3 regions of the Microbispora sp. GKU 823 genome follow, and region 2 is predicted to be linked to each of the others. Evidence: riboswitches for the same ligand, from Rfam matches in the RefSeq annotation. Region 2 holds a riboswitch; each other region holds the start of a gene.

Region 1 (9,894 bases), on a different contig from region 2:
ACTCGCCGCTCAGCCGGCACATCGTGACCGTGGACTCGAAGAGCGTCGCCACCACCCAGGCACGCGCCTCGGAATCCGCGGCGTTGAACGGGCGGCCCTCGGCGTCGGTGCCGGTGATGCGGGCGTGCAGGCGGTTGAGCCGAGCCGCCTCCCGCTGCCGGATCCGCGCGTCGGGGTCGACCATCCGCTGTGAGCTGAGCACGGTGTTGCGCAGCCGCCGCCAGGGGTGCGCGACGAAGGTCGAGTTGGTGATCAGCGCGGCGCCGATCTGCGGGTGCGCCGCCTCCAGGACGATGGCCCGGGTCGCCACCAGCCCCCAGCGTGCCTGCCGGGTCAACCGGTAGAGCATCGATCCAGGACCGAGCGGATCGGCGTCGGTTCCGGCTGCTGCTGCGTCGCTCATCGACATCCCTTTCCTGTAGGAGCCGGTGCCTGTACGCCGCCGAACCGGCGGTCGCGCCGTCGGTAGACCTCCAGGCATTCCCAGAAGTGCTCGGCCCGGAAGTCGGGCCACAGCACCGGGGGAAAGACCCATTCGGCGTAGGCCACCTGCCAGAGCATGAAGTTGGAGATCCGCTGTTCTCCGGAGGTGCGGATGACCAGGTCCACCTCCGGCATGTCGGGGTGGGGCAGCCGGCGGGCGAAACTCTCCTCGGTGACCTGCTCGGGCGGCACCCCGTCGCGGATCAGCGACCGGGCGGCCTCGACGATGTCGCGGCGGCCGCCGTGGTCGAACGCCACCGTCAACGTCATCCGCCGGTTGTCGCGGGTCAGCGCCATGAGGTCGGCGATGTCCCTGGCCAGCGCGGGCGGGATCCGCGGATCGGTGACCCCGAGGAACCGGCAGCGGATCCCGCGTGTGTGCAGTGCCAGGGCGTGTTTCCGGATGGCGCGCCGCACCAGCCGCAGCAGGACGTCGACCTCGGCGGCCGGCCGCCGCCAGTTCTCGGTGGAGAAGGCGTACAGGCTCAGCCACTCGACGCCGGCCGTGTGGGCCGCCTCGATGACGTCGATCACGGCGGCCTCGGCCGCCCGATGCCCCGCGGTGCGGGGCATCGACCGCTACGCGGCCCACCGGCCGTTCCCGTCCATGACACAGGCGACGTGACGAGGGATGCCTCTCACCCCACCCGCCCTACCGAAGTCACTCGTCGAATCCCTCCGGAGAGGGACTCTTTCACAGAAGGTGACGCGGTGAACACCGATTGTTGGTAATCGCGGCCCCCGCTTGTCCGGCGGGGCGGCCCGGGCCGGTGTCGAGCCAGGTAAAGACGTGTTTTATCCTGTTTACACCATTCTGGTGGTGTGTGTACCTTTAGGGCACACGGAATGGGTAACCGACCGACTTCCGCCGTCGTAACCCTTGCCGTGTCGTTGCCCGGACCGCGCGATGACCGCGCGGCCGCCGAATCCGCGTCATGTGGAGCCGGGGACCCACTCTCTTCGGGGTGAATCGGCGCGCAGGCCCCCAGATGCGCCCGTAGGGCACTTCCTGCCCGAACCCGTCAGCTAACCCGGTAGGCGGCATGGAAGCAAGGAGTCAACCCCGTCATGTCCAGCCATCGGCTCTCCCTCGGGAGCCGGCCCTCCCGCCGGCGCCTGCGCTCCGCCCTCGCGGCGGCGACCCTCGCGATGTCGGCCGCCACGGCCACCGTCACGGCGGCCGTCGTCCTGCCCGCCCCGGCCTACGCGAACCCGCACACGTACGGCCAGGACGTCTCCGGCTACGAGGCCGACCACGACTGGATGAACAGCCGCGCGCAGTTCGGCTTCATCAAGGCCACCGAGGGGACCTCGTGGACCGACTCGTCCTTCCCCCGCCACTGGCGGGAGCTGGAGAAGAAGGGCATCGTCCGCGGCGTCTACCACTACGGCCATCCCTCCAACGACCCCATCGCCGAGGCCGACCACTTCCTCGAGGTGGTGAACGCGCAGCCGAGCAAGCCCGGCGACATCCTGGTGCTCGACCTGGAGACCAGCGACGGCGAGTCCGTCGAGCACGTCAATCAGTGGGCCAAGACCTGGCTGGAGTACGTGACGGCCAAGACCGGGACCAGGCCGATGTTCTACAGCGGTTGGAACTTCGCCAACGAGTACGGCCACGGCCTCGGCCAGTACCCGCTGTGGGTGGCCCACTACAGCAAGGCCCCGGGCGACATCACGCCGCCGGCCGACTGGAAGTCCTGGGCGATCCACCAGTACACCGACTCGCCCATCGACCAGAACGTCTCCGCGCTGACGCCCCTCCAGTTGCGCGCGCTCGGCCGTCCGTAGCCGTACGGGCCCCGGGGCGGGACACCCCACCCCGGGGCCTAGCCCGGCCGATCAGATCACGTCAGACCACTGCGCCGGAGCCGTCGCGCCGTACGGGCCTGGCACGCGGGGCGGCGGGAGCCGGCGGCGGCTGGGTGGTGCGCCTCTCCAGCGCGATCGCTGCCGGCCCGGCCACGAACGACGACGACAGCGTCCCCACGATGATGCCGATCAGCAGGGCGACGGCGAAGTCGCGCAGTGAGTCGCCGCCGAACACCGCCAGCGCCGCCAGGATGAACAGCGCCCCCAGCCCGGTGTTGACGGTGCGCGGCACGGTCTGCAGGATCGCGCTGTTCACCACGCGGCCGAACGGTTCCCCGCTCCGCACCGGCCACAGTTCGCGTACCCGGTCGAACAGCACGACCTTGTCGTTGACCGAATAGCCGATGATCGTGAGCATCGCGGCCAGGAACACCCCGTCGATCGGCTTGCCCATCCAGGCGAACGCTCCGACGACGACGGCCGCGTCCACGAACAGCGCCGCCACGGCCGCCGTGCCGAACGTCCACCGGAACCGGAACGCCAGGTAGACGAGCTGCGCGGCGAGCGCGACGGCGAGCGCGATGAGCGCGTTGCGGCGCAACTCCTCGCCGAGGCTCGGCCCGATGAGCTCGTCACGCTGCTTGGTGACCTCGCCCACGCGCCGGTCGAGCGCCTCCTCCATGCGGATCACGTCGTCGGCGCCGATCTGCCCGGTGCGCACCGAGATCGCGTCGTCCGACTGCTGCACGACGGCCGAGGGGAACCCGGCGTCCGCCACCGCCTGTCTCGCCGTGGCGACGTCGACCGGCCTGCTCGTGCCGAACTCGACGATGCGGCCGCCGGTGAACTCGACGCCGTAGTTCAGCCCACGGGTGACCAGCCCGGCCCCCGCCAGCACGAGCAGCCCGGCCGCGACGGCGAGCCACAGCCGCCTGCCGCGCATCAGGTCCGGGTCGCGCCGGGTCAGCCAGGTCCTGACCCGGCCGATCGAGCCGATGCCGGAGGCCCGGGGGCCGATCCTGCCGATCAGGGCGGCGACGAGCACCCGGGTGATCAGCATCGCCGAGACCAGCGAGGCGAGCACGCCGATGGCCAGCGTCACGCCGAAGCCCTTCACCGGCCCGGAGGCGAGCCAGAACAGCAGCCCCGCGGCGAGCAGGGTGGTGATGTTGGAGTCGGCGATCGCGCTCCAGGCGTTCTTGAAGCCCCGGTCGAGGGCCGCCTTGAGGCCCCGGCGGGGCGCCGCGCCGTACTCCTCCCTGGCCCGTTCGAAGACCAGCACGTTGGCGTCCACCGCCATGCCGATCGCGAGGACGAACCCGGCCAGGCCGGGCAGCGTGAGCGTTGCTCCCATGGCCACGAGCCCGGCGTACGAGATCAGGCCGTAGCAGGCGAGCGCGACCGCGGCCAGCACGCCCACCAGCCGGTAGACGACGCCGATGAACACCGCGGTCAGGATCACCCCGACGACGCCGGCCTTGGCGCTCGCCGTGATGGCGTCGGCGCCGAGGGTCGGGCCGACCGTCCGCTGCTCGACCAGCTCCAGCGGCACCGGGAGCGAGCCGCCCTTGATCAGCACCGCGAGGTTCTGCGCCTCCTGCGGCGTGAACGACCCGGTGATCTGCGTGGTGCCGCCGGAGATCCCCGCGTCGCAGGCCACCGAGTCGGCCACCTGCGGTGAGGAGATGATCTCGTTGTCGAGGACGATGGCGACGCGGCGCTTGTGGTCGCCGACCGGCGCGCAGGCCGCCTTCCCGGTCAGCTCCCGCCAGGGGCCGGGTTCCTTGAAGTCGATCGTGACGAACCAGCCGGGCCCCATCTGGGGGTCGCTGCGCGCGGCGGCGTCGGTGACGCCGGCCCCGCTGAGGGCGACCGGGCCGAGCTTCAGCTTCTGGCCGCTCTCGTCGGCGACCGCGTCCTTGTCGCCGTCCTCGGCGGGACCGAGCACCGGATGGAAGTTGAGCTGAGCGGTCTTGCCGATGACCGCGGCGGCCTCGCGCGGGTCGAGCACACCGGGCAGTTCGACGATGATCCGCCTTTCGCCGGAGCGGACCAGGGTGGGGTCGACGACTCCGAGGGCGTCCGCCCTGCGCCGGAGCACGTCGAGGGCACGGTCGGTGGCGTCGGCGTCCGCCTTGACCGTGGAAGAGTCCTTCGTCTCGAAGACGAGCTGGGTGCCGCCGCGCAGGTCGAGACCGAGACGCGGGGCCATGGTGAGGGCGAGCAGCAGTGAGGTCGCGATGACGGCGAGCGCCGCCACCGCGCGCCACAGGGGCGCACGGGACATGAAGCCTCCACAGGCGTACGAGCGGGAAAGGTCTCAGTACGCGGTGGAGGGAGGAGCGCGGGCCGAGGCGGCCCGGCGCGGGCACTGTGCGGGCGGGCCGTCGTGGTGCGGCCCGGCCCGGGTGACCCGGGTGCCGCCGCGTGGCGTCGCCGGGTTGGGCAGCACGACCGGCCCGCCGGACACGCCGGGACCGCCCGCGCCCGCCTGGACCCGGGGCGGGGTCGCCCCTGGGACCGGGCCGCGTGGCGTGCGCCGGAGGGCACATCCGCGTGTCGGTGAGCCGGGCGCTTGCGGTGTGGTGGCCCGCTGTTTGGTGGCCCGCTGTTTGGAGGGCCGCCGCGCGGTGCGGCGTCTCCCACGCGGACACGGACGCGGACGCGGACGCGGGAACCCCGCCGGCGGTCAGGAAGATCGCGTGCAGCAGGAGCAGCAGCGCGGCGGTCAGCCTGCGTCGCACGAGCCTTCCCTCCCTTCCGCACGGCTCGGCCCTCTCTCACGAGACCCGGTCTTCCGGCCACCGTAGCGAGTTCCGCGCCCGGGTGCCGCATCCCGTGCCGGTGAGAACGGCAGCCGGGGGGGAACGGAGAACGCACCCGGGCGGACGGGAACGGTTTCGGAGAACGGGTACACACAGCGAATGGCGGAAATCGGGCGCGAACCGATCGGGAGAAACGGGCAGCGGGAAACGCAGATGACCGTTTCGCGAAGGTGGGTTATGGTCGGTCTCATGGCGACCTCACGACGTGGCACGTGCGGGTCCACCGCCTTCACGTTGGTGGTGGGCCTGCTGATGCTTGCCCTCGCGCTGGTCGCATCCACGCCCGCCTGGTATGGCGGAGATCCCGCCCAGCGCGCGCCGCAGGCCGCCGCCGAGGTGTGGACGCCGGGGGCGTGGACGCCGCAGTCGGCGACCCTGCCCACGGGCGCCGCCGGTCCCGAGCATCTGCCGTTCCCGTTCCGGCCGCGCACCGCGGCGGCCGCACCGGCGGCTCCCGTCTCCGCATCGTGCACGCCCGGCACCACGAGGACATCGTCCTCAGTCCACAACAGACCGGGCACCGCACCGCCGGCTCGCGCAGCCCACCACAGGCCCTGTGACACGAGCTCGCTCGGGGCGCGCCGGAACCGCGGCACCGTCCCGGTCCTCGTCGTCGCACGCCTGACCCGTCCCCGGCCGCACCGGCCCGGCGCGTCAGGCGACCGGCGACGCGACCCGGTGACCCGGTGCCCGTTTCGCGCACCCGCACCCCGCCGTCCCGCCTCGGCCGCCCGGGCGGGCGGTCGTCGCGTCCCCCGGCTCCGCGGGGTCGCCTTCCGAGCCCTTGACCACCATGCGCGGGTCCGCCCGCGTACTCGTATCGCGCACCGGCACCGGTGCGTCGATGGCGCGCGTGCTCGCGCGCCGACCTCATCCCTCACCTGGAGTGATGCCGCTTATGGCAGAGATCAGGTCGCCGCGCCTCCTCATGGAGGAGTGCCGGCGGTACACCGCGCAGCTGTCCGAGCTGCGCATGCTGCTCGAGGAGCGGCTCCACGCCGCCCGGGCCGAGCTGGCCTGGTCCCGTCCGTCCGCCGTGCGCGTACGGCAGGCGCGTCTCGACGTCGCCGCGATCGAGGCGGCACTGGAGCGGATGGATCGGGGCCTCTACGGCACCTGCACCCGATGCGAGGCGTTCCTGCCGCTCGACCGGCTCCGGCTCGCGCCCCACGTGCAGCAGTGCGCCTCCTGCGCCGGCGAGACCCGGTTGACGGCATGACGGTCATGACCGGCATGACCGGTGTCAACGGGAGGAGGGGCGGGGGAGCGGCCCTGGCCCTCGACCTCGGCACCGCGCGGACCCGGCTGCTGCTGTCCGGCAGCACGGCGATCAAGGAACGGCCCTCGGCGTGCGGCGGTCCGGGGACGGCCCGCCAGTGGCCCGTGCGGCACGGCATGGTCGCCGACATGCCGGCCTGCGCCCGGCTGGTCCGCACGGCGCTGGGCGACGCCGTGACCGAGCGGCACCAGTCCCTCGATCTCGTCCTGCTCGGCGTGCCCGTCGCGGCCTCCCGGCTGGACCGGCGGGCGGCGTACGCGGCGGTCAGCAGCGCCGCCCGCTGCCGGGTGAGGATCGTCGAGGAGCCGCTGGCCGCAGCGGTCGGCTGCGGCGTGGACATCGCCGACCCGAGGCCCCGGCTCCTGCTCGACGCGGGGGCGGGGATCGCCGAGGCCGTCGTCATCCGGGCCGCGAAATCGCCGACGCGGGCGCCGTACAGGTCGCCGCGGGCGACCCTGCCGAGGGCACCGGCTGCCGCCGTACGCGCGGGAACGGGTCGTGGCGATGGTCGCCGACCTGATCGCGCGCGTTCCCGCCGCGCTGCGGGCCACCGCCCGGCAGCAGGGCCTGCTGATCACGGGCGGCGGCGCCCGCGACCCCGAGCTGGCCCGCAAGCTCTGCGCGGAGCTGCGGATCACCGTCAGCCCCGCGGCCGATCCCGCCAACGCGACCGTCAGAGGGCTGGCCTGCCTGCTGTCCACGGTCGAGCACCGCACCTCCGGCACCTCCGGCACCTCTGCCATCGGACGAAAGGACGTCGACGATGACCACCAGTGACGAGTTCACCGCGATCAGCGAGCCGCAGACACAGGCGATGCGCGCCGACCTGGAGGAGCAGCTCCAGTGGCGTGAGGTGCAGCTGCGCGACCTGCGGGCCGCCGTCGACGGCGCAACGACGACACCGCCAGGCTCGCCCTGCTCGCCGACGTCGCCGCCACCGAGCGGGCGGTCGCCGAGCTGCGCAAGGCGCTGGAGCGGATCGAGGAGGGCAGCTACGGCCGGTGCGCCGACTGCACCGCGGTCATCCCGTTCGGCCGGCTGAAGATCCGGCCCATGGCCCGTTACTGCATCGCCTGCCAGCGGCGCCACGAGGCCCGCTGACGCCGGCGCGCCCGCTCCGCCACCGCCCACCGGTGCGGAGCGGGCGCGCCCGCGCGCTTCAGGAGGCGTCGAGGTCGGGCGCCCACGCCACGCCGTTGATGTGCGCGCCGCCGTCCACGGACAGCGTGTTGCCGGTCAGGTAGCGGGCGTCCTCGCCGGCCAGGAACAGCACGACCGGAGCGATGTCCAGCTCGGGATCGCCCATCCGGCCCATCGGGTTCGACCGGCCGGCCGCCGCATCGAGCTCGGGGTTCTCGGCCATCCTGCGGGCGAAGGCCGCGCTCTTCGCGCCCGGGCAGACCGCGTTCACCACCACGCCGGTCGGCGCCCACTCCCGGGCCGCCGTACGGGTGAGCGTGCGCAGCGCCTCCTTGGCCGAGTTGTACTCCAGCGTGCCCATGTGGGCGTTGACGCCGTTCAGGGAGCACATGTTGACGACCCGGCCCCAGCCCTGCCGCTTCATGTGCGGGAACGCGGCACGCATCGCCCAGAACGGGCCGTAGTAGCCCATGGCGAAGCCGCGGTCGAGCTGCTCGTCGGTCTTGTTCTCCACCCGGCTCATCGGGCCCACGCTGCCCCAGGCATTGTTGACCAGGATGTCGATCCGCCTCCACGCCTCGGCGGCGGCCTCGACCATCGCCTCGACCTGGGCCCGGTCGGTGACGTCGGTGCGGACGAACCTGGCGTCGGCGCCGAACTCGGCGGCCAGTTCCCGGGCGGTCCGCGTGCCGGTCTCCTCGTCGATCTCCGCCACCAGCACCTTCGCGCCCTCGGCGGCGAAGCGGCGGGCCACGCCCCTGCCGATCCCCGTCGCCCGCGCCCGTGATGATGGCCGTCCGCCCGGCCAGCCGCCCCGTCGCCCACTGTGCCCGCCCTTCCTCGCCGGAAACGCGGAGAGGTTAGCCGCCCCCGCCGCCGCGAGCCGGGCCGCTTCCGATCAGTGGGACGGGCCGGTCAGCTCGTCAGGCCGAGGTCGGAGGCGGGGTCGAAGCCCCGTACGGCAGCGGGCCCGCCGGGGACTCTCACTCAGCGGGAGGACGGGGGCGGCCGGGCGCGGGGTCTGTCACGGTGGGGATCGACGCTCGGCCCCCCGACCGGCAGATTGGATTGAGCACAAGTGACGCAGATCCGAGGACTCGGCTACCTCAAGGTCCAGACGCGTGACATCGGGCGCTGGCGCGAACTCCTCATCGACGGGCTCGGCTTCGGCCGAGGGGTCCGGCCGGACCCGGACGGCCTGTACCTGCGCATGGACGAGCGCCGCGCACGCCTCGTCGTGCTGCCCGGCGACACCGACCGGGTGCTCGCGGTCGGCTGGGAGGTGCGCGACCAGTTCGCGCTCGCCGCCGTCGGCCGGGCCGTCGAAGCGTCCGGCACGCCGGTGAAGGTGCTGTCGGAGGAGGAGTCTGCCGAGCGCGACGCCGAGGCGGTCATCGCGTTCACCGACCCCGCGGGCGTTCCCGTCGAGGTCTTCTTCGGCCCCGTGCTCGACCACAGCCCGGTCGTGACCGGCCTGGGCCAGCGCTTCGTGACCGGCGCGCAGGGGATGGGCCACGTCGTGGTGCCCACCACCGCGATGGACGAGACCGTCTCCTTCTACACCGAGGTGCTCGGCTTCCTGCCCCGGGGGGCCATCAAGATGGGCGGCGGGAAGCCGCCGTACCGCCGGGTGCGCTTCATGGGCGTCAACCAGCGCCACCACAGCCTCGCGGTCTGTCCCGCCGGGTACGCGGGCGACCCCGGCCTGGTGCACCTGATGGTCGAGGTGGACAGCCTGGACGCCGTGGGCATCGCGCTCGACCGGGTGCGCAGGTCGGGCTTCTCCATCTCCTCCACCCTCGGCCGGCACACCAACGACAAGATGGTCTCCTTCTACGTCCGCGCCCCCGGCGGCTGGGACATCGAGTACGGCACCGAGGGCATGCTCGTCGACGAGACGTACTACACGGCCGAGGAGATCACCGCCGACAGCTACTGGGGCCACGACTGGTCGGGCTCCGAGCCGCTGGCCACCTTCGTGCCGAAGAAGTGAGTGAGCCGCCGATGACTCCCCGGCCGTCGGTCGAGCCCGTTCCCGCGGCCTCCGTCGCCGCGTTCGACCACGAGTGCGACGTGCTCGTCGTCGGTTTCGGCTGCGCCGGCGCGGCCGCCGCGTACGAGGCCGCCGCGGCGGGCGCGGACGTGCTGGTGCTGGAGCGCGCGGGCGGGCCGGGCGGCTCGTCCGCGATGTCCGGCGGCGAGCTGTACCTCGGCGGCGGCACCGCGATCCAGCGGGCCTGCGGCTTCGAGGACGACCCGGGCACCATGTTCGCCTACCTCACGGCGGCGCTCGGCCCGCACGCCGACGAGGAGAAGCTGCGGCTGTACTGCGAGGGCAGCGTCGAGCACTTCGAG
Region 2 (9,894 bases):
CAACCCCTACGCGCGCTGACCCGTCTCACCGCCCGCAGCACGGCCTTGTCTCGGCAAGGGGCACGCATTCTCCGCTACCGGTTCTGAGGCCCGTGCGGGCGGCGGTTGCGACAAGCGGCGTTCCTTCAGCTTGTGGACGTCGGAGCGCCGCCGACTGGGACAGACCCGGCTGACGCATCGGCTCGACCGGCGGCAGAGCACGGCTACGACGACACTTCGCCGAAGATATTCCTTGACACGAATATTCTCTATGGCGAATACTCTTCCTCGTGGACGTACTCCTCACCGCGCTGGCCGACCCGGCCCGATGGCGGCTCGTGAGTCTGTTGGCCGAGCGGCCCCGGCCGGTCGGCGTCCTGGCCCAACTCGCCGAGGCACGTCAGCCGCAGACGACCAAACACCTGCAGACCCTTGAACGCGCCGGCATCGTCACCTCCCGGCGCACCGGTCAGCGCCGCATCTACGCGCTCCGTTCCGAGCCCCTGCGGGAGCTCGCGGCTGCGCTCAGCCGGCTCGCCGACACCGCGGACCGGGTCGGCGGCCCACGCGAGACCTACGATCGCTACGGGCTCAGCCTCCACGAAGAGCGGCTCGCCGCAGAAGGGCCGGGATGGGCCGACGGCCGCTCGTTCGGGTTCCACCGGTCGCTGGCGGGGCAGCCCGAGCTGGTCTGGCGCCATCTGACCGACGCCTCCCTGCTCGCCCGCTGGTGGACGCCCGACGACCTGCGCGTCTCCGAGCTCGTGTTCGAGGCACGACCGGGCGGACGAATCGCGCATGAGTACCGCGACGCCGAGGACACCGACGGTTTCGACCACATCGCCGGGCGCGCGGAGGGAGTCGTCGACGAGGTGCGCCCCTATGAGCACCTCGCCTACCGGCTCTCCCCACTGCTTCCCGAGGGCGGCCGGGCCTTCACCGCCCGCCTCGACCTCGACCTCAGGCCCACAGGCACCGGCACGGACCTCGACGTCCGCTTCCGCATCACCGACAGCACCGTCGAATCCGCGGACTTCATCGCAGGCATCGAGATCGGCTTCGGCCAGAGCCTCGACAAGCTCGCGGCGACCCTTGCCCCGAATGCACACGACACCGATACAAGGAGCACGCAATGACCAACTCGACCGGCCGCAGAGTGACCGCGAACCTGAGTCTCACCCTCGACGGGCGTTACCACGGTCCCGGGGGGCCCGGCGATTTCGCTGCGTTCGCTCCCTACGTGATCACCGAGGTCGCGCGAGACCAGATGAACCGCATCTGGGAGGGCGCGACGACGGCGGTGCTCGGCCGGATCAACGCCGAGGGATTCATGGGGTACTGGCCATCGGTCGCGGAAGACGAGAACGCCGACCCGCGTGACCGCGGATACGCCAAGTGGCTGGTCGACACCGAGAAGGTGGTCTTCTCGACCACCTTGACCGAAGCGCCGTGGGAACGCACCCGCATCGTGAACGCCCCCGTCGCCGATGTCGTCACCGACCTCAAGGCCACCGGCGGAGGCGACATCCTCGTCAACAGCAGCGTCAGCGTCATCAAGCCGCTCCTGTCGGCGGACCTGCTCGACCGGCTGTATCTCATGATCTTCCCTCAGATCGCCGGAGGCGGGGGACGCCTGTTCGACGACGGGCTGCCGGCGACGAAGTGGACGCTCACCCACCAGGAGACCGGAGAGCTGGGCGAGATCGCCATGGTCTACGACCGAGTCCGCTGAGCAGACCGATCAGCACAGATCGATCAGGGCGGGCCGATCAGCGCCCGGTCGGCGCCGCCCCGAACCGAGTGGACGTGTCCAGGCAGGAGAACGCACATGAGCAAGGTGATCATCGGTGCGGCCGTGTCCGCGGACGGTTTCATCGCCGACCGGAACGACGGCGTGGGACCGTTGTTCGACTGGTACTTCAACGGCCCCCAGGAGGTGCCTGTCGCACCGCACCAGTACCGGCCGAAGGGCGGCTACCGGCCGGCCGCCGCCAGCGCCGATTTCCTCCGCGCCACCTGGGCGAGCGTCGGTGCGACCATCATGGGACGCCGTCTGTTCGACCTCACCGACGGCTGGGGCGGCAAACCCGCCGTGGGCGACCATGTCTTCGTGGTCACCCACCGTTCCCCCGGCGACTGGCCGAGCCGCCACCCCGGCGCCCCGTTCCACTTCGTCGGGGACCTGAAAGAAGCTGTGGCGCGTGCCAAGCAGGCGGCCGGCGACCGCGACGTCTCCCTGCCTGCGGGCGATCTCGCCGGACAGGCGATCTCTGCCGGGCTGGTGGACCAGATCGACATGTACGTCGTTCCGGTCCTGCTCGGCGACGGGATCCGGTTCTTCGGAGAGCACAGGGTTCCCATGACGATGTTGGACAACCCGCGTATCGTCCAAAGCGACCGGGTCACCCACATCAGTTATGACCTTCGCGCATGAGGATCGCCCCCACCGCGAGCGCCCCTGACCAGGGCGTGGGTGATGGCGAGGTCGACCCCGGCACCGAGCGGTTCGCCGCATGAAGGTGCGGCGAGCAAACCGCAGTGGAACTCAGGGTTTGATGAGGACCTTGAGGCTCTTGCGGTCGGCCATGTCCCGGTAGCCAGCCGGGACGCCGTCCAGGTCGGTGGTGGCGTCGAAGACCTTTCCCGGTTCGATGGTGCCGTTCAGGATGTCGGGCATCAGTTCTTCGATGTAGGCGCGGACCGGCGCGGGTCCTCCGGAGAGTCGGATGTTGTGGCGGAACAGGCCGCTCATGCCGATCGGCGCATCTTCGTACTGCGGGACGCCGACGCGGCTGATGACGCCGCCAGGGCGGACGACGCCGAGGGCCTGCCGGTAGGCGGGCATGGTGCCGACGGCCTCCAGGACCACGTGCGTGCCGTGCCCGCCGGTGAGCTCGCGGACCGCCTCGATGCCTTCCTCGCCCCGGGCGGAGACGACGTCGGTGGCGCCGAACTCGCGGCCGAGGTCGGTGCGCGCCTGGTGGCGTCCCATCAGGATGATCTGTTCGGCGCCAAGGCGCTTGGCCGACAGCACCGCCAGCAGGCCCACAGCGCCGTCACCGATCACGGTGACGCGGGTGCGCGGGGTGACGCCGCCGGCCACGGCGGCGTGGTAGCCGGTGCCGAACACGTCCGAGAGTGTCAGCAGGGACGGCATGAGGGCCGAGTCCGCTTCCACGGGGAGCTTGACCAGGGTGCCGTCGGCGAGCGGGACACGGACCGCTTCGGCCTGTCCGCCCTCGTCGGACAGGCCGTCGAAGAAGGTGGCCTGCGGGTGAGCGCAGGAGGTGTGCAGGCCCTCGCGGCAGAAGTCGCAGGTGTTGTCGGAGATGGCGAACGGCGCGACGACCAGGTCGCCCCGTTTGAGGGTCGTCACCTCGGAGCCGGTGTCCTCGACGATGCCGATCAACTCGTGCCCCATCCGGGCAGGGCCGTCGTCTGGCTTCATCGAGCCGTAGGGCCACAGGTCGCTGCCGCAGATACAGGACGCGGTGACGCGGACCAGCGCGTCGGTGGGCAGCTTGACGACCGGGTCCGGCACCTCCTCGACCCGGACGTCGCCGGCGCCGTACATCAAGGTTGCACGCATCGAAATGCTCCATTCTCAGATGGTTGTGTGTCTCACGTGGTGGCGGAGAGCGCAGCCCCGGGCCGTGGCCGCGAACGGGTTCCAGCGTTGTGGCTCCTTGCCGCCTTCCCCGAGCTGACCTGGCCATACACCCGGTGGCGGAGATCTAGTGGACGGGTGCGGCGACGCGGCGCCGCTGGAGCAGGGCGATCGTGATCGTGGGAATCAGGGTCAGTGCGGCGACGGCGGTGCCGACCGCAGCGGGTCCGGTGGTCTCCAGGGACGAGTCGAGGGCGCGCCCGGCGATCCAGGTGCCGACGGCGGTGCCGAAATTGAACGCCGAGACGCTCAGGGCGGACGCCAGGGTGGGCGCCTGACCGGCGAAGCGAACCGACATGGAGATCAGCACGGGATTGGCGCCGAGCCCGGAGAACCCCAGCAGCACGACCAGAACGACCATGGCCCAGGCCTGCCCGGACAGCAGGCAGATCGCCGGCAGCAGGACCGTGGTGCCCGCGGCCGCCGCGATCGTCGTGGTGTGCGGGCGGGCGTCCCCGAGCCGGCCTCCAGCCAGCGAGCCCGCCAGGGCTCCGGCGCCGAAGCCGACGAGCACCAGCGGCACGAGCCCGGCCGCGATACCGGTCCGGCCGGTCAGCAGCGGCGCGATGTAGGAGTAGGCCGAAAGCACCCCGCCGGTCGTGGTCGCGCAGGCCGCCAGCACCAGCCACAGGCGCCCCCTGCGCAGAGCAGCCACCTCCGACCGCACCGACACCGCCCGGTGATCGCCGCCATCGTGCGGGACGGTGCGGGCGATCAGCCCGGCAGCCGCCACCGCGAGGATCGCCAGCGCCCAGAACGGGCCCCGCCAGCCCACCAGTTGCCCGGCGAACGCGCCGAGAGGCACCCCGACGACGTTGGCGAGCATGCCTCCGGCACTCACCAGACCCAAAGCTCGGGAGCTTGCCCCAGGGCCCGCGGTACGGCCGGCGGTCACGTTGGCCACCGCCCAGAACGCCCCGGTCGCCAGCGCCGTCACAAACCGTGCTGCCAGGAGCAGCGCGAAGCTGGAGCCGACCGCGACGACGAGATGCCCGGCCGCGAACACGCCCAAGGCGAGCATCAGCGTCAACCGCCTGGGCAGCCGCAGCGTCAGCATCGCCATCGACGGCGCGCCGATGATCATGCCGGCCGCGAACACCGTGATCAGCAGTCCCGCCTCGGGTACGCTCACCCGCAGGTCGCCGGCGATCTCCGGCAGCAGGCCCGCGACCACGAACTCGGTCGTGAGCATCAAGACCGGGCACCGCCTCCGAGGACCGGCTCAAACTCCTCGCCAGCCTGGCAGCCACCCAGCCCCAGGCAACCCGACCCCAGGCAACCCATCCCACCAACCAGCCGCGCTGAGCTTGCGAGCCGGTCGCGATCATCCGCCTGACAGGAGCCGTCGCCTCCGGCACCCGCCGTTTCACGGACGGGCGTCGTCCCGCAGGCGGCGCTCCCGCCTGCCGCGGGCGAGTTCGGTGCCCAGGGCGTCCAGGCGCTGGTTCCAGAAGCGGCGGAAGTGGTCGAGCCAGGTGTCGACCTCGCGCAGCGGCGTGGGATCGACGGCGTACAGGCGCCGGGTGCCCTCGGCCCGGACCGTCGTGAAGCCGCTTTCCCGGAGCACGCGCAGGTGCTGCGACACCGCGGGCTGGGAGATCCCGAACTCCTCCTGCACGATCGCGCCGATCTCTCCGGCGGAGCGCTCGCCCTCGGCGAGCAGTTCCAGGATCCGGCGGCGCACCGGATCGCCGAGGACGTCGAACGCGTGCATGCCGCCAGGCTCGCAGCCCGCGCTCTTGTAGGTCAATTTGCGGCAGTCGGGCGGCTTTCGGCGGGGACGGCGAAGCGCGCCGGGATCACCGGCGCGCTTCAGGGGCCGTCGTCTCTCAGGAGGAGGCGGTGGTGGTGGACGCGGAGGTGTCCGCGGGGTACATCGGGTAGCCGTACCCGGCCACCTGCCAGGTGGGACGGGTGCGGGCCTCGACGGCGCCGCCGTCGCCGGTGTTGCCCTCGATGGTCCGGATCGTGCCGTCGCCGTTGTCCTTGACGACGAAACCGACGTGCTGGACGTCGTCGATGTCCTTGCTGCCGTTCCAGTTGAAGAACACCACCGCGCCCGGCTTGGGCGTGTGGCCCCAGCGGCCGTGGTCGGCGAACCACTGGGCATGCTCCACCGTGTAGGCGTCGGAGCCCATGACCGGCGCGATGCCGAGCTGCTGGCCCACCCAGGAGACGAACATGTCACACCAGGGGGCGTTCAGGTAGCCGTCGATCGTGCCGCCGTCGCGGGCGAGGGTCTCGCGGGCACGCGGCGTGGACATGTACCAGTGCTGGAACTTGGTTCCGCCGCCGTTGGCGTTCTCGCTGATCCCGACCTGGCTCCTGGCCAGGTTCAGCACGTCGGCCGCGCTGACCTTGGGCAGCGTGGAAGCGATCTCGGCCATGGACTTCGCGGCCGCCGGGCCCTTGCCGGTGGCCGGGTTGTCCGCGTGCGCGGCCGGCGACGCGAGCAGCACGGCCGAGGCGAGGGCCCCGCCCGCGAGGGCAGCGCGAACACAGGTGTTGAGGACGTGCATGGTGGGGCGTACTCCCTTACTTCCATGCCGCCTACCGGGTTAGCTGACGGGTTCGGGCTGGAAGTCGCCCTACGGCAGGTATGCCGATTCACCCCAGGAGAGGTGGGTCCCCGGCTCCGCGCGGACGCGGACTCGGCGGCCGGGCGGCAGGCCGGGATCGGCTTGCCGCGTCGGTCTGAGGAGGGCTTCTTGACCATTGAGATGAGCAAGTGCGCCCTGAGCTGCCTAAAACGTAATAGACCAGGTCAAACCGGTCAAGTTAGAACAACCCAGATTTTACTGGTCAGTAGGGAGCAAACCCGGCAGGGCCGGGTAACCGGCCGCAGAGCGATCATCGATTGCAGGAGAACCCCGGCTCACCTCGGCAGGCGTACGGTCACCGCCAGGCCGCCCTCCGGCCGGGCGAGCGCCTCCACCCCGCCGCCGTGCGCCACGGCGATGGCCCGGACGATGGACAGGCCCAGCCCCGCCCCCCGGGCGGAGCGGACGCGGTCGCCGCCGAGCCGCCGGAACGGCTCGAACAGGTCGTCCACCTCGTACGGCGGGACCAGGGGCCCGGTGTTCTCCACCGTCACGCTCACCCCGGCCTCGTCCTCCCGCAGCCGGACCCAGACCTCTCCGTCGCGCACGTTGTACTTGATCGCGTTCTCCAGCAGGTTGACCAGGCAGCGTTCGAGGAACAGCGGGTCGCCGTGCACGACCGCCGGGCACAGGTCCTCGTGGACGACCACCTTCCTGCGGCGCGGCTGCAGGTCGATCTGCTCCATCGCCATTCGGACGATGTGCCGCAGGTCGACCGGCTTGCGGGCGGTCAGCTCCTGCTCCGACTGCGCCAGCATGAGCAGGCCCTCGATCAGCCGCTCATACCTCGCGTTGGTGCCGAGCAGCGCGCGAGCCAGCGCCTTGAGGTCCTCCGACGCCGCGGGCTCCTCCAGCGACACCTCCAGGACCGTACGGTTGACCGCGAGCGGGGTGCGCAGCTCGTGGGAGGCGTTGGCGATGAACCGGCGCTGGGCGTCGAACACCCGGTGCAGCCGGTCGAGCATCGCGTCGAAGGTGTCGGCGAGACGCTTGATCTCGTCCTGCGGGCCGCGCAGGGCGATCCGCTCGTGCAGCGTGCTCTCCGACAGCCGCTGCGCGGTCTCGGTCACCCGGTCGAGCGGGCGCAGCGCGCGGTCGGCCACCAGGTAGCCCACGGATCACCGCGACGGCCCCGACCAGGACCATGACGATCACCGACGACCTGAGCACGTCGCTCAGCACGTCGGCCGCCCCCTGCTCGACGTTGGTGCGCACCCGCTGCGCGAGCAGGTCGCTGTCGGGCAGCCTGCCCCCCAACATGGCATCGGGGGCGCCGGTCACCTTCGACGCCACCGCCACCACGAACCGCTGGTTGAGCGCCCGCGCGGTCAGCAGGTGGGTGAACCACAGCAGCACCGATCCCGCCAGGAAGAACAGCCCGCCGTACAGCAGGGTGAGCCGCGTCCGCAGGCCGAGCCTGCTCCACAAGGACAGGACACGGATCACAGCCGATACCCCCGGCCCGGCACGTTCTCGATCACCGGCGGCTCGCCCAGCTTGCGGCGCAGCGAGGTGATCGTGACGCGCAGCACGCCCGTGCCGGCGTCGGCGTGCTCGTCCCACACGTTCGCGCGCAGCCGGGCCGAGGTCACCAGCCCTCCGCCGGCGCGCATGAGCTCGTGCAGCACGTCGAACTCCTTGCGGCCCAGCGCCACCTGCCGCCCGTCCCGCGTCACCGTACGGCGGGCCGGGTCGAGCCGGATCCCGGCCCGCTCGATCACCGCAGGCACCGCCCGGGGCGAGCGCCGGGCCAGCGCCCGGATCCGGGCCACCAGCTCGGCGAACGCGAACGGCTTGACCAGGTAGTCGTCGGCGCCCAGAGACAGGCCCCCGACCCCGGTCCCGCACCCGCCCGGCCGCCGTCCAGCATGAGGATGCGGCTCGCCCCACTGGCCGTGACCAGCTCCCGGCACACGTCGTCGCCGTGCACCTCGGGCAGGTCGCGGTCGAGCACGACCACGTCGTAATCGACGTAGGCGGCCAGCTCGAGCGCCTCCTGACCGTCGTAGGCCACGTCCACCGCGATGGCGTGCAGCCGCAGCCCCCGGGCGACGGCCTCGGCCAGCTGTTCCTCGTCCTCGACCACGAGCACCCGCATCCCAACCTCCCGCTCGGCTCCGAGAGTGGCGCAGTCGGTGTTAGCCGCGGATAAGCGGATCTCGCTTATCCGCGTTTAGCACCGCCTCCGCTGAAGTTGGGCCCCGTCCCGGGCGAACGCCCCGGATGAGAAGGAGCGACAGAGGAGGAACGACCCATGCGCTTACGACCGCTGCACCCCCTGGGCCCGGCACTGGGGCCCACACTGGGTCTCACACTGGGGCTCGCACTGGCGCTGACCGGCTGCGGCGCGGCCCCCGCGGACGACGGGATCGCCAGCGCGGGCGGTGCCACGTCGGGCGCCACGGCCAGGCCGTCGGCGTCGGCCACCGTGGACCGCCAGGAGGCCCAGCTCAAGTTCGCCCAGTGCATGCGCGAGCACGGCGTGGACGTGCCCGACCCCGATCCCGACGGCCGCGTCCGGATCATGAGCAAGAAGGGCGACGAGGCCTCGATGCAGAAGGCCATGCAGGCCTGCCAGCACTTCATGAAGGACGCGGTCGGCGACAAGCTCGGCGGCGACGATCCCCAGGCGCGCGACCGGATGCTCAAGTTCGCCCAGTGCATGCGCGAGCACGGCGTCGACATGCCCGACCCCGAACCCGGAAAGGGGCTCCAGGTCAAGATCAAACCGGGCCAGGAGAAGGCGATGGAAGAGGCGCAGAAGGCCTGCGAGGAGTTCGCGCCGGGGAGGAAGCCGTGAGGAAGGGCCTGGTGATCGCGGGCGCCGGAGTCCTCGCCCTGGCCGCCGCGGGAACCGCCGTCGCCGTGGCGGGCGGCGACGGCGCCGGCGCGGCCGAGCCGTCTTCGCCCCCCGTGCCCGCCACCGCGTCGGTCACCCGCCAGGACCTGGTCGACACCAAGACCGTGGAGGGGTCGCTGACCTACTCCGGCGCGCGGCAGGTGAGCACCGACGCCTCCGGCACCGTGACCTGGGTGCCCGCCGAGGGCGCGGTCGTACGGCGCGGCCGTGCGCTGCTCAGTGTCGACCGCAGGCCGGTGGTCCTCATGTACGGCTCGCTGCCGATGTACCGCCCGCTGCGGCAGGGCGTCGACGACGGCCCCGACGTCGAGCAGCTCGAACGCAACCTCAAGGTCCTCGGCTACGGCGACGATCTGACCGTGGACGACCACTTCAGCTACGCCACCTACCTGGCCGTCAAGGAGTGGCAGGACGACGCCGGGCTGCCCGAGACCGGACAGGTGGACGCCTCCCAGGTGGTCTTCCTGCCCGCCGCCGCCCGGGTGACCGACGCCAAGGTCGAGATCGGCGACAGGACCACCCCCGGTCGTCCGGCCCTCACCGTGTCGGGCGTACGGCGGCTGGTGCACGTGGACCTGTCCACCGACGACCAGTCGCTGGCCAGGAAGGGCGCCAAGGTCACCGTGGAACTGCCCGGCGGCGAGCGGGTCACCGGGAAGATCACCACGGTCGGCACGGTGGCCGAGGCCGTCCCCTCCGGACAGGGCCAGGACGAGGGCAGCACCATCGACGTCGACATCACCCTGAGCAAGACCCCGAAGACCCGCCTCGACAAGGCCCCGGTCGAG
Region 3 (9,894 bases), on a different contig from region 2:
CAATTCATGATTGCGGATTCTCAGGAACCTCTGAGTCCGGTGACTTCTCGCGTGGCTCCCGTGCCGTGCGGAGGCCCGCCGCGTCGGAACGTACCAACTTTACGATGCCGTAGACGGCCGCGCCGGCGACGACCGCGGAAGGTATCAAGGCGGACAATACCTCTGTCATTCTGCCTCGCTCGTGCCGGGGGTGTCATTAGGTGCACCCGAGGAAATTCCGAGGACGTGGCAAGGCCGCCGGCCTCTTGCCGGGCCGGGCGCCCTGATACGACCATAGCGCCGGGAGGGACCAGGCGTGCCTTCCGGGGTGCCCCTGGAGGGCCGGGGTAATCCCTCGTCTCTCCAGCGGCCTTACCGGATGCACTCGAATCGTACCCAGAATGCCGACCCCACCGGTCACCGATCCTGGGCCGTCCCGCCGTTTCAGCCGCTTGCGCACTTCCCGGGCGGCGGCGGGCGGCGGGGCCGCACGCCCCCGGGTTCCCCCTAGTCCAGGCCGTAGCCGCTGGTGAGCGGCTTGCCGACCAGGACGAACAGGCACGGACGGACAAGTGCGAAGCGGCAAACACGTCCTGCGGAAAAGGCCGGACCGAGGACGTACGCCGTTGAAGCCCGGGTGAAACGAGGAGCCCGTGTCACGGCGGCCGGATCTTCACAAGGGGGCCCGGCACCCTTCTCGTACGGCGCGCACGGCTCGCGGGATATACGCGCAAGCAGATCGGCACAGCCCGGAAGCCTCGTAAAAAGAGAGGACCGGCCGGTTCCATCAAGATCGACGGGCGGGAGGTCTGAAGATCGAAAAAAGGAGCGGGGGCACAATCACGTGGACGGCCCGGACGGTCGTGGCGTCAGAGTTTCCCACGGCCAAACGATCCCCGCATTCCGCGGACGCCGCCTGCGGCCGGGTAGAGCGGGTGGGGATCCGGGAGCGCCATAACGGCCTGTGGGGCTCCATACGGCCCCATAAGCGCCCCTGACGGTTCCTTAAGCCGCCCGTGGGCGGATATGACCCGGGCGGGACGGCGGGGGCGACTCTTAAGGATTGGCGCCGGGGGCGGCCTCGCGGTCATTGGGCACCTCTCGGGACGGTGAACCCAAGCATGGCATGTCCGGGAGGCACCGCAAGGTTTTTCCGTCACAGCGGGGTGAGCGGGCGGTGCGGACGGACCATAGCGACCCATAGAAAAACGGGGCCGATGGTCCGTTCCATCGGCCCCGTCTGTCGTCGTTACTTGACCTTGACCACTACGGTGTTGGCGACCTTGTCATGCAGCGCCTGATGCAGCGGCTTGTCCCACAACAGCCACAGCACGTTCAGAAGGGAGGCGAGGCTCGCGAGGTAGCTGATAACGGGAATCCACTGCAGGAACTCGAAAACGTAGAGCACGCCGGCGCGCTTGAGCGCCGCGTCCTGGGGAAGCCCGCCCGCGTCGAGAGTGCCTCCGACCGGAACGACCTTGATTCCCATGACTTTCTTGCCGAGCGTCTGCCCCTGCGCCCGCAGCATGAGGAATTCGTAGGCGACCATGACGAGGCCGCCCAGGATCGCCGTGAGCAGTGACGCGAGGAAGTAACCGCTTCCGGTGGTGAACACCCCCGTCGTCGGGTCGATGCTCGCGTTGGTGACGACGATCCCCGTGATCACGAGCGTGATGATCGCGAAGGGGATGCCGACGATCACGCCGTCGATGATGCGGGCGACGAGGCGCTGCCACCACTCCGCGAGCGGGGCCGGGGCACCGGGGGGAATCGGCCCCGAGGCCGCGTACGGCTGGCCGAAGCCGGGCTGACCATAGCCCTGCTGGCCGTACTGCTGCTGCCCGTAACCGGGCTGCTGGCCCTGCTGGGCGGCGTAGCCCTGCTGCTGACCCTGCTGCTGGCCGTAGCCGCCCTGGGCGGGGTCGTAGCCGGGCGGCTGCTGCGGGCCCGTGTGTTGCCCGCGATAGCTGACGACCGTGACGTCTGGGTCGTAGTCCTGGGGCTGTCTGTCCGTGTTGTACCCGGGGTTCGATGACGGCGGTGGCGTTCCGTCCGACTCGTCCTGGGGGTACGGCGGCTGTCCGGTGCTCACCGTGTCACCTCGTTTCGAAGACGCATGCGCCGAACGTCTGTAGCACACGCTGATATTGCCAAAAGTAGCGACAGGTGTATCAACAGTCACCTTTGCAGCAGTCGACAACCACCGTCAAGATCGGCGATCAATGCCCATCAATGGTGATCAATGCGGTCGAGGTGCAGCAACATCCGGGTGTTCCCCAGCGTGTTCGGCTTGACGTGCTCCAGGTCGAGGAACTCGGCGACGCCCTCGTCGTACGACGCGAGCAGTTCCGCGTACACCTCCTGGGAGACTGGGGTGCCCTGGATGGGCGTGAAGCCGTGCCTGGCGAAGAACTCCACCGCGAAGGTGAGGCAGAAGACCCTCCGCACACCGAGGTCCCTGGCGGTCTCGATGAGCGCGGCGACGATCCGGTGGCCGATGCCCCCGCCGCGTGCCGCGGGGTCCACCGCGACGGTCCTGATCTCGGCCAGGTCCTCCCACAGCACGTGCAGCGCGCCACAGCCGACGACCTGCCCGCCCGTCTCGGCCACCCAGAACTCCTGGACGTCCTCGTACAGCGTGACCGTGCTCTTCTTGAGCAGGCGGGGACCGACGCCCGAATACGCGTCGACGAGGCGCCGGATCGCCCGGACGTCCGGCGTCCTGGCCCGGCGCACCGTCACGGCCGTGGCACCCGACTCACTGGATGTCTGCGCGGCGACCTGCTCCATGACCGGCCAGCCTAGCCGGACCGCGGCCGATCCCACGCGGTCGGTACGGATCGCGCCGCTACGGATAACGGTCATGTCCAAACACGACACCCGACACGATGCTTGACCCTGCGTAGCCATCAGGATACGGACGGATGCACGGCCGCGCCCTGAGGTGACTGTTCCGGTTCGTCCCACTTTTTTCATCCGCCCGAGCTGCACGGCCAATGCCTTAGATCGCTCTAAACCCAGGTGAACGCGGACGCATCACTACCGTTCCCGTGACCCGACCGTGATCGTTTGGTTGTCAAACGTAGACGGGTTTCGGAGTTCTGGTTGAGCAAGAACTCGCCGTGCACTATCGTCCAGCGACGATGCCGGTCATCGTGAGCGCTCACGGCGACCGGGCGCCGAATCTTCGAAGCACCGAGTGCGAAGGGGAACCGGGGACCCAACTGCAGGATCAGGATCGGTTCGATCTCGGATCGTCAAGGGGTGAATCCGCAAAGGTAGGGCTACTCCGGCCCGAACCCGTCAGCTAACCCGGTAGGCGCTCAGAGGTGCCCCGCCGTACGGCCCCGTCTCGACGACGGACCCGCCGCGGGCACATGTGGGAGAGGAGCTCGGTTGCGCATGCGTGGAGGACGGCCGGCGGGCAGGCACGCCCGCGGCCGAGGGTCCGGATCCGGCACGGCCGGTCCGGGTGCCGTCCGCCGCTTGGCGTTCGTCGGCGTCGCGATCACCGCGATCACGTTCGGCGCCCCGGTGGTCCGCGCCACCGCCGACCCCAAGCCGAGCCTCAAGGAGCTCACCGCGCAGGTCGAGAGCCTCTACACCGAGATCGAGACCCTCACCGAGCAGTACAACGGCGAGCGCGTGCGCCTGAAGGCGGCCGAGCGGTCCGCCGACCTCGCCAAGAAGAACCTCGCCAAGAGCGAGGCCGAACTCGAGGTCCGCCGGCAGAAGGCGAGCGCCCTCGCGCAGCACTCCTACATGACCAACGGGCTCGGCAACGCGCTCGTGCTCATCGACAGCGACGCCGACCCGCGGCGATACCTGGACCAGGCCTCCACGACGTACGCGCTGGAGCTGCAGGAGAGCCAGGAGGTCGCCGAGGTCACCAAGGCCATGGACGCCGCCGCGCGGGCCAGGGAGAGCGCCTCCGCCCGGCAGGCCGAGGTCAAGAAGCTCCTCAGCGGCCTCGACTCACGGCGCGACAAGATCACCAAGCTGATCAAGAAGACCGAGAGCAACCTCTACCGGCAGGTCTCCCGGACGGTCGGCGCCGAGACCCGCAGCAGGATGTCGTTCCCCATCGTGGGCGACGGCAAGGCCGCCCAGGCGGCGCGCTGGGCCCTCAAGCAGCAGCTCAAGCCGTACGTGTGGGGCGCCGAGGGGCCCGGCTCCTTCGACTGCTCGGGCCTGGTCATGGCGGCTTACCAGTCCGTCGGCATCAGCCTGCCTCACTACACGGGCGACCAGTGGACGGCCGGCACGCACATCTCCCGCGACCAGCTTCGCCCCGGCGACCTGGTGTTCTTCTACCCCGACCTGCACCACGTGGGCATCTACATCGGCGGTGGCTACATGATCCACGCGCCGCGCACGGGAGACGTCATCCACATCGCGAAGATCGCCGGGCGGCCGTTCGCGGGAGCGGTGCGCGTCGCCGACTGAGCCCTTCCTCGCCGGAGGGCGTCGCGGACGCGGTCAGATGAGGCGGCGGCGCGCCGCCCAGGCGACGGCCTCGATCGCGGTGGCGACGCCGATCCGGTCGCAGATGCATCGCAGCCGGCGCCGCACGGTGCGCCCGCTGACGTCGAGACTGCGGCCCACCCGGTCGGCGGTCACGCCCTTGGCCAGCTCCGCGAGGAGAAGCAGATCCTCTTCGGTGAGACCGGCACGCTCAAGGTCCGAGGCGAGATTGTCACCTCGGTAGACGACCTCGGGAACACCCATCGTCCGCCCTCCCCCACGACGATGCTTCGTCGGCCCACCCTTCAGGGACGGTAAACGCCTGCCATGAAGGTCGTCAAGGTTCGGAGTCGAGCCTCCGGCCGTACGCCGCCTCTGTAGCGGAACGGGCCGTGGGCCATCGCCTTTCCTTCGCCTCCCTTACGCACTTCCAGGTGCCTTCTTACCGGAAGAGAGCAGCTCTCCTTACGCTCCTTGCCACGCCGGAAGGACACGCCGGAAGGAGAGGAACTCATGAGAGCACTGGTGGCACGGGATGGAGCCGTGCGGGTCGTCGAGGTGGCAGAGCCCGAGCCGGGGCCGGGGCAGGTGCGGATCAGGGTCGAGGCGGCGGCCGTGAACCCCGTCGACCTGTTCACGGCCGCGGGCGCCCTCGCCGACGGCGGGCTCATGCCGCACCTGGAGACGTACGCACTCGGCTGGGACGTGGCAGGCGTGGTCGATGGGACCGGACCGGGAGTGACGGGCGTACGCCCGGGCGAGCGGGTCATCGGGCTGTCGGACCGGCTGACGGAGCCGCTCAAGACCCAGGCGGACCTGGTCGTGCTGGACGAGACGGCCGTCGCGCCCGCGCCCGCCGGGGTGGCCGCGCCCGAGGCGTCGACGCTGCCGCTGAACGCGCTCACCGCCGTCCAGGCGCTCGATCTCGCCGGGCTCGCCGAGGGTGAGACCCTGCTCGTCACGGGAGCGGCCGGTGGCGTCGGCGGCTATCTCGTGGAGCTGGCCGCAGCACGGGGGCTCAGGGTCGCCGCGGTCGCCGCGCCCGGCGACGAGGCACTCGTCCGGGGCTTCGGCGCGGAATGGTTCGTCCCGAGGGGCGCCGACCTGGCCGCGGCCGTCAGAGCCGTCGTTCCCGGCGGCGTGCACGGCCTGGTGGACGCGGCGGTCGTCGGCCTGCCCGCGCTGGACGCCGTGCGCAACGGGGGCGCGTTCGTCGCCGTCGTCGCGGGGCAGGCCCCCGTCCCGCTGCGCGGCATCCGGGTCCCGACGGTGTTCGTCCGCGCCGACGCGGCCCAGCTCCGGGACGTCGCGAAGCTCGCCGAGGCGGGACGGCTGAGCATGCGGGTCGCCGGCACCTATCCGCTGGAGCGGGCGGCCGAGGCGCACGAACGCCTGCGGAGAGGCGGCCTGCGCGGCCGGTTGGTCCTGCTGCCCTGATTCGCCTACGCCGCTACGCCTGTCTCGGCGCACGGCTGTGGGCCGGACGGTCATACCGTCCGGCCCACCCTCAGGAGATCAGGCGCGGCCGAGCAGCTCGCGCACCCGGTCGCGGCCCACGGCCAGCAGCAGCGTGGGCAGCCGCGGGCCGGTGTCGCGGCCGACGAGCAGCCGGTAGAGCAGAGCGAAGAAGGCGCGCTGGGCGGCCTTCAGCTCGGGCGTGGCCGCCTTGGCGTCCATGTCGAGCCCGGCCTGCACCTTCGGCACGCCGTACACGAGCGTGGTCAGCCCGTCGAGCGACCAGTGCTCGTCGAGGCCCTCCACCAGCAGGCGCAGCGACTCCCGGTCCTGCTCGCCGAGCGTGTCGAGCAGCTCCTTGTCGGGCGTCTCGCGCACCTGCGTCCGCTCCTCCGCGGGCACGTACGTGTTCACCCAGTGCTGGGCGCGGTCGAGCCGCGGCCGCAGCTCGTCCAGCCCGGAGATCTCCGGGTCGAACGCGCGCAGGATGCGCAGCGTCTGCTCCTCGTGCCCGGTGGCGATGTCCACGACCGAGGCCAGGGTCCGGTAGGGCAGCCGCCGCGGCGTCTCCGGCAGGACCCGGGAGGCGGTGCTCGACGCGCGGCGGTAGGCCGCCTGGTCGGCCGGCAGCGCCGTGCCGTCCTGCACCTTCCTGGTCAGCGTGTCCCACTCGTCGTACATGCGCTGGATCTCCTGGTCGAAGGAGACCTTGAACGACTGGTTGGGACGGCGGCGGGCGTACAGCCAGCGCAGCAGCGCGGGCTCCATGATCGACAGAGCGTCGGCCGGGGTCGGCACGCCACCCTTGGAGCTGCTCATCTTGGCCATGCCGCTGATGCCGACGAAGGCGTACATCGGCCCGATCGGCTGCGGGGCGTCGAACACCTCGCGGACGATCTGGCCGCCGACGACGAACGACGAGCCCGGCGAGCTGTGGTCCACGCCCGACGGCTCGAAGACCACGCCCTCGTAGGCCCAGCGCATCGGCCAGTCGACCTTCCACACCAGCTTGCCGCGGGTGTGCTCGGACAGCAGGACGGTCTCACCGTGGCCGCACACGCAGGTGTACGACATCGCGGTGGTCTCGTCGTCGTACGACGTGACCGTGGTCAGGTCGCGGTCGCAGACCGAGCAGTAGGGCTTGTAGGGGTAGTAGCCCCCGGCGCCGGAGCCGTCGTCCTCGCTCGCGGCCCCCGAGCCCTCCAGGGCCGCGGCCTCGTCGGCGTCCGTGACCTCCTTGGCCTTGGCCTTCTTGGTGCGGTACTGGTCGAGGATCGCGTCGATCCTCCGCCGCTCGCGCATGGCGAGCAGCACCTGCTCCCGGTACGCGCCGGAGGTGTACATCTGCGTCTGGCTGATGCCGTGGAACTCCACGCCGAGCTCGTTCAACGCGGCGATCATCGGCGCCTTGAAGTGCTCGGCCCAGTTCGGGTACTCGCTGCCGGGCGGGGCCGGGACGGTGGTCAGCGGCTTGCCGATGTGCTCGTTCCAGGCGGGGTCGATGCCCACAGGAACCTTGCGGAAGCGGTCGAAGTCGTCCCACGAGATGATGTGCACGCACTCGTGGCCGCGGCGCCTGATCTCGTCGGCCACCAGGTGCGGGGTCATGACCTCGCGGAGGTTGCCCAGGTGGATCGGGCCGGACGGGCTGAGGCCGGACGCGCAGACGACGGGTTTGCCCGGTGCGCGCCGTTCAGCCTCGGCGATGACCTCATCGGCGAAACGCGCCACCCAGTCGGCGTCCATCACGTCAGTCCTCTCTGAACGGGATCCTGCCTTCTATGGTCCCGTACGCGAGGGAGTCGTCAGGACGCGTTACGGGCGTAGACCAGCCGCAGGCCGATCAGTGTGAGCCAGGGCTCGTGCACGTCGATCGTACGGGCCTCGCCGATGACGAGCGGCGCACCGGTGCCCGTGGCGACCACGGTGACGTCGTCGGGGTCGGAGGCCAGTTCGGCCGTCATCCGGTCCACGATCCCGTCGACCAGGCCGGCGAAGCCGTAGATGATGCCCGACTGGAGCGCCTCCACCGTGTTCTTGGCGATCACCGACCGCGGCCGGACCAGCTCGACCTTGTGGAGCTGGGCCCCGGCCGTGGCCAGCGCGTCCACCGAGATCTCCAGGCCGGGCGCGGTCACCGCGCCGACGTACTCGCCCCGGGCCGAGACGGCGTCGAACGAGGTGGCCGTGCCGAAGTCCACGATCACGCACGGCCCGCCGTACAGGGTGGTGGCGGCGAGCGCGTTCACGATGCGGTCGCTGCCGACCTCCTTGGGGTTGTCCATCCGGACCGGGACGCCGGTGCGCACGCCGGGCTCGACGACCACCGCAGTGACGTCGCCGTAGTAGCGCCGGGACATCTCCCGCATCTCGTTGAGCACCGACGGGACCGTGGAGCAGATCGCGATGCCGCTGATGTCGGCGTCCTTGAGCAGCGGCGACTGCCCGAGCAGACCCTGGAGCACCACCGCGATCTCGTCCGCCGTACGGCGGGGGTCGGTGGCGATCCGCCAGTGCTCGATCACCTCTTCACCCTCGAACAGGCCCAGCACCGTGTGGGTATTGCTGACGTCGATGGTGAGCAGCATTCCCTGATTATGCCTCACGAAGATCCAGGCCCAGATCGAGTGCCGGAGCCGAGTGGGTGAGCGCGCCGACGGCCAGGTAGTCGACCCCGGTCTCGGCCACCGCGCGCGCCGCGTCCAGGGTCAGGCCGCCGCTCGACTCCAGCCGGGCCCGCCCGGCCACCAGCCGTACGGCCTCGGCGAGCTGGTCCACGGTGAAGTTGTCGAGCAGGATCTCGTCGGCGCCCTCGGCCAGGACCGGCTCGATCTGGTCGATGCGGTCCACCTCGACCTCGATCGGCAGGCCGGGGAAGGCCTGCCGTACGGCCCGGAACGCCTCGGCGACGCCTCCGGCGGCGACGACGTGGTTGTCCTTGATCAGCGCGGCGTCGTGCAGGCCCATCCGGTGGTTGACCCCGCCGCCCGCCCGTACGGCGTACTTCTCCAGGGCGCGCAGCCCCGGCAGGGTCTTGCGGCTGTCGCGGATGCGGGCGCCGGTGCCCTCGACGGCGTCCACCCAGCGGCGGGTCTGGGTCGCGATGCCGGACAGGTGGGTGAGGAAGTTGAGCGCGGTGCGCTCCATCGTGAGCAGGTCCCTGGTCGCGCCCCGCACGGTCATCACCACGTCGCCGGGGCGCACCCGGTCGCCGTCCGCGGCGTGCCGCTCGACCTCGACCTGTCCGGCGGCCTGCCGGAAGACGGTCTCGGCCACGGCCAGACCCGCGACCACGCCCTCCTTGCGGGCCACCACGTCGGCGACGGCCCGCTGGTCGGCGGGGATGGTCGCGACCGAGGTCACGTCCTGTCCCCCGGCCAGGTCCTCCTCCAGCGCGGCGCGGACGAGACCGAGCACGGCGTCCGGGTCGAGTCCGGCCTTCTCCAGCTCGGTCCGCGGTTCCTCGTGAGGCGTGTACGTCAAGGTCAGTCCCTCCGCCGTCAGGGCGATGTCGATGTGCGCCCGCCAGTGGGCGTCGTCGCGGTCGGGGTGGTCCTCCCGCCAGTGCGAGCCGCGGGTCTCCTCACGCACGGCCGCCGCGGCGACCAGTGCGGAGGCCACCGTGAGGAGGTTGGTGGCCTCCCACGACTCGGTGCAGGGCTCGACCGCGACCGGCGTCCAGCGGGCGTCGGACAGCGCGCGGGCGACCTGCGCGAGACTCCGGTCGCTGCGCAGCACCCCGGCGCCCCGGCTCATGTGGCTCTGGATCCTCGGCCGCGTACGCGGGTCCACCAGGCCCTCGGGCCGTTCGTCGGCCGGGGCGGGCTCGCGCGGGGTGAGCTCCTTCGCGGCCAGGTCGGCGGCGATGCGCTCGCCGTAGACGAGCCCCTCCAGCAGGGAGTTGGAGGCCAGCCGGTTGGCGCCGTGCACGCCCGTGCAGGCCACCTCTCCGCAGGCGTACAGGCCGGGCACGCTGGTCCTGCCGTACAGGTCGGT

Evidence for each region. Region 2 has a riboswitch for cyclic di-AMP ahead of B1L11_RS08640 (CHAP domain-containing protein). Riboswitches for the same ligand answer to the same signal wherever they lie in the genome.
Region 1: another riboswitch for cyclic di-AMP. It lies ahead of B1L11_RS24810 (glycoside hydrolase family 25 protein); the one in region 2 lies ahead of B1L11_RS08640 (CHAP domain-containing protein).
Region 3: another riboswitch for cyclic di-AMP. It lies ahead of B1L11_RS34940 (C40 family peptidase); the one in region 2 lies ahead of B1L11_RS08640 (CHAP domain-containing protein).

Annotation. Positions count from the first base shown of each region.
Region 1 covers NZ_MWJN01000050.1:10,524-20,417, forward strand. The annotation lists gene B1L11_RS24800 (oxygenase MpaB family protein) at 1-403, opposite strand, end outside; gene uppS (polyprenyl diphosphate synthase) at 400-1,056, opposite strand; cyclic di-AMP (ydaO/yuaA leader) riboswitch at 1,394-1,539, shown strand; gene B1L11_RS24810 (glycoside hydrolase family 25 protein) at 1,552-2,274, shown strand; gene secD (protein translocase subunit SecD) at 2,336-4,582, opposite strand; gene B1L11_RS47100 (hypothetical protein) at 4,616-4,765, opposite strand; gene B1L11_RS51825 (TraR/DksA C4-type zinc finger protein) at 6,019-6,339, shown strand; partial or broken gene B1L11_RS55100 (rod shape-determining protein) at 6,354-6,794, shown strand; gene B1L11_RS45575 (rod shape-determining protein) at 6,904-7,176, shown strand; gene B1L11_RS51830 (hypothetical protein) at 7,163-7,441, shown strand; gene B1L11_RS51835 (TraR/DksA C4-type zinc finger protein) at 7,423-7,500, shown strand; gene B1L11_RS24830 (SDR family NAD(P)-dependent oxidoreductase) at 7,559-8,305, opposite strand; gene B1L11_RS24835 (VOC family protein) at 8,618-9,532, shown strand; gene B1L11_RS24840 (FAD-dependent oxidoreductase) at 9,544-9,894, shown strand, end outside.
Region 2 covers NZ_MWJN01000011.1:40,404-50,297, forward strand. The annotation lists gene B1L11_RS08605 (class I SAM-dependent methyltransferase) at 1-87, shown strand, start outside; gene B1L11_RS08610 (metalloregulator ArsR/SmtB family transcription factor) at 270-1,115, shown strand; gene B1L11_RS08615 (dihydrofolate reductase family protein) at 1,112-1,711, shown strand; gene B1L11_RS08620 (dihydrofolate reductase family protein) at 1,808-2,413, shown strand; gene B1L11_RS08625 (zinc-dependent alcohol dehydrogenase family protein) at 2,525-3,568, opposite strand; gene B1L11_RS08630 (MFS transporter) at 3,714-4,838, opposite strand; gene B1L11_RS08635 (helix-turn-helix transcriptional regulator) at 5,013-5,360, opposite strand; gene B1L11_RS08640 (CHAP domain-containing protein) at 5,476-6,165, opposite strand; cyclic di-AMP (ydaO/yuaA leader) riboswitch at 6,180-6,313, opposite strand; gene B1L11_RS08645 (HAMP domain-containing sensor histidine kinase) at 6,522-7,361, opposite strand; partial or broken gene B1L11_RS08650 (response regulator transcription factor) at 7,689-8,344, opposite strand; gene B1L11_RS50110 (hypothetical protein) at 8,501-9,046, shown strand; gene B1L11_RS46615 (efflux RND transporter periplasmic adaptor subunit) at 9,043-9,894, shown strand, end outside.
Region 3 covers NZ_MWJN01000097.1:756-10,649, forward strand. The annotation lists gene B1L11_RS34930 (RDD family protein) at 1,229-2,071, opposite strand; gene B1L11_RS34935 (amino-acid N-acetyltransferase) at 2,209-2,769, opposite strand; cyclic di-AMP (ydaO/yuaA leader) riboswitch at 3,163-3,315, shown strand; gene B1L11_RS34940 (C40 family peptidase) at 3,466-4,425, shown strand; gene B1L11_RS34945 (LuxR C-terminal-related transcriptional regulator) at 4,459-4,707, opposite strand; gene B1L11_RS34950 (zinc-binding dehydrogenase) at 4,957-5,880, shown strand; gene lysS (lysine--tRNA ligase) at 5,959-7,644, opposite strand; gene B1L11_RS34960 (type III pantothenate kinase) at 7,704-8,486, opposite strand; gene B1L11_RS34965 (L-aspartate oxidase) at 8,494-9,894, opposite strand, start outside.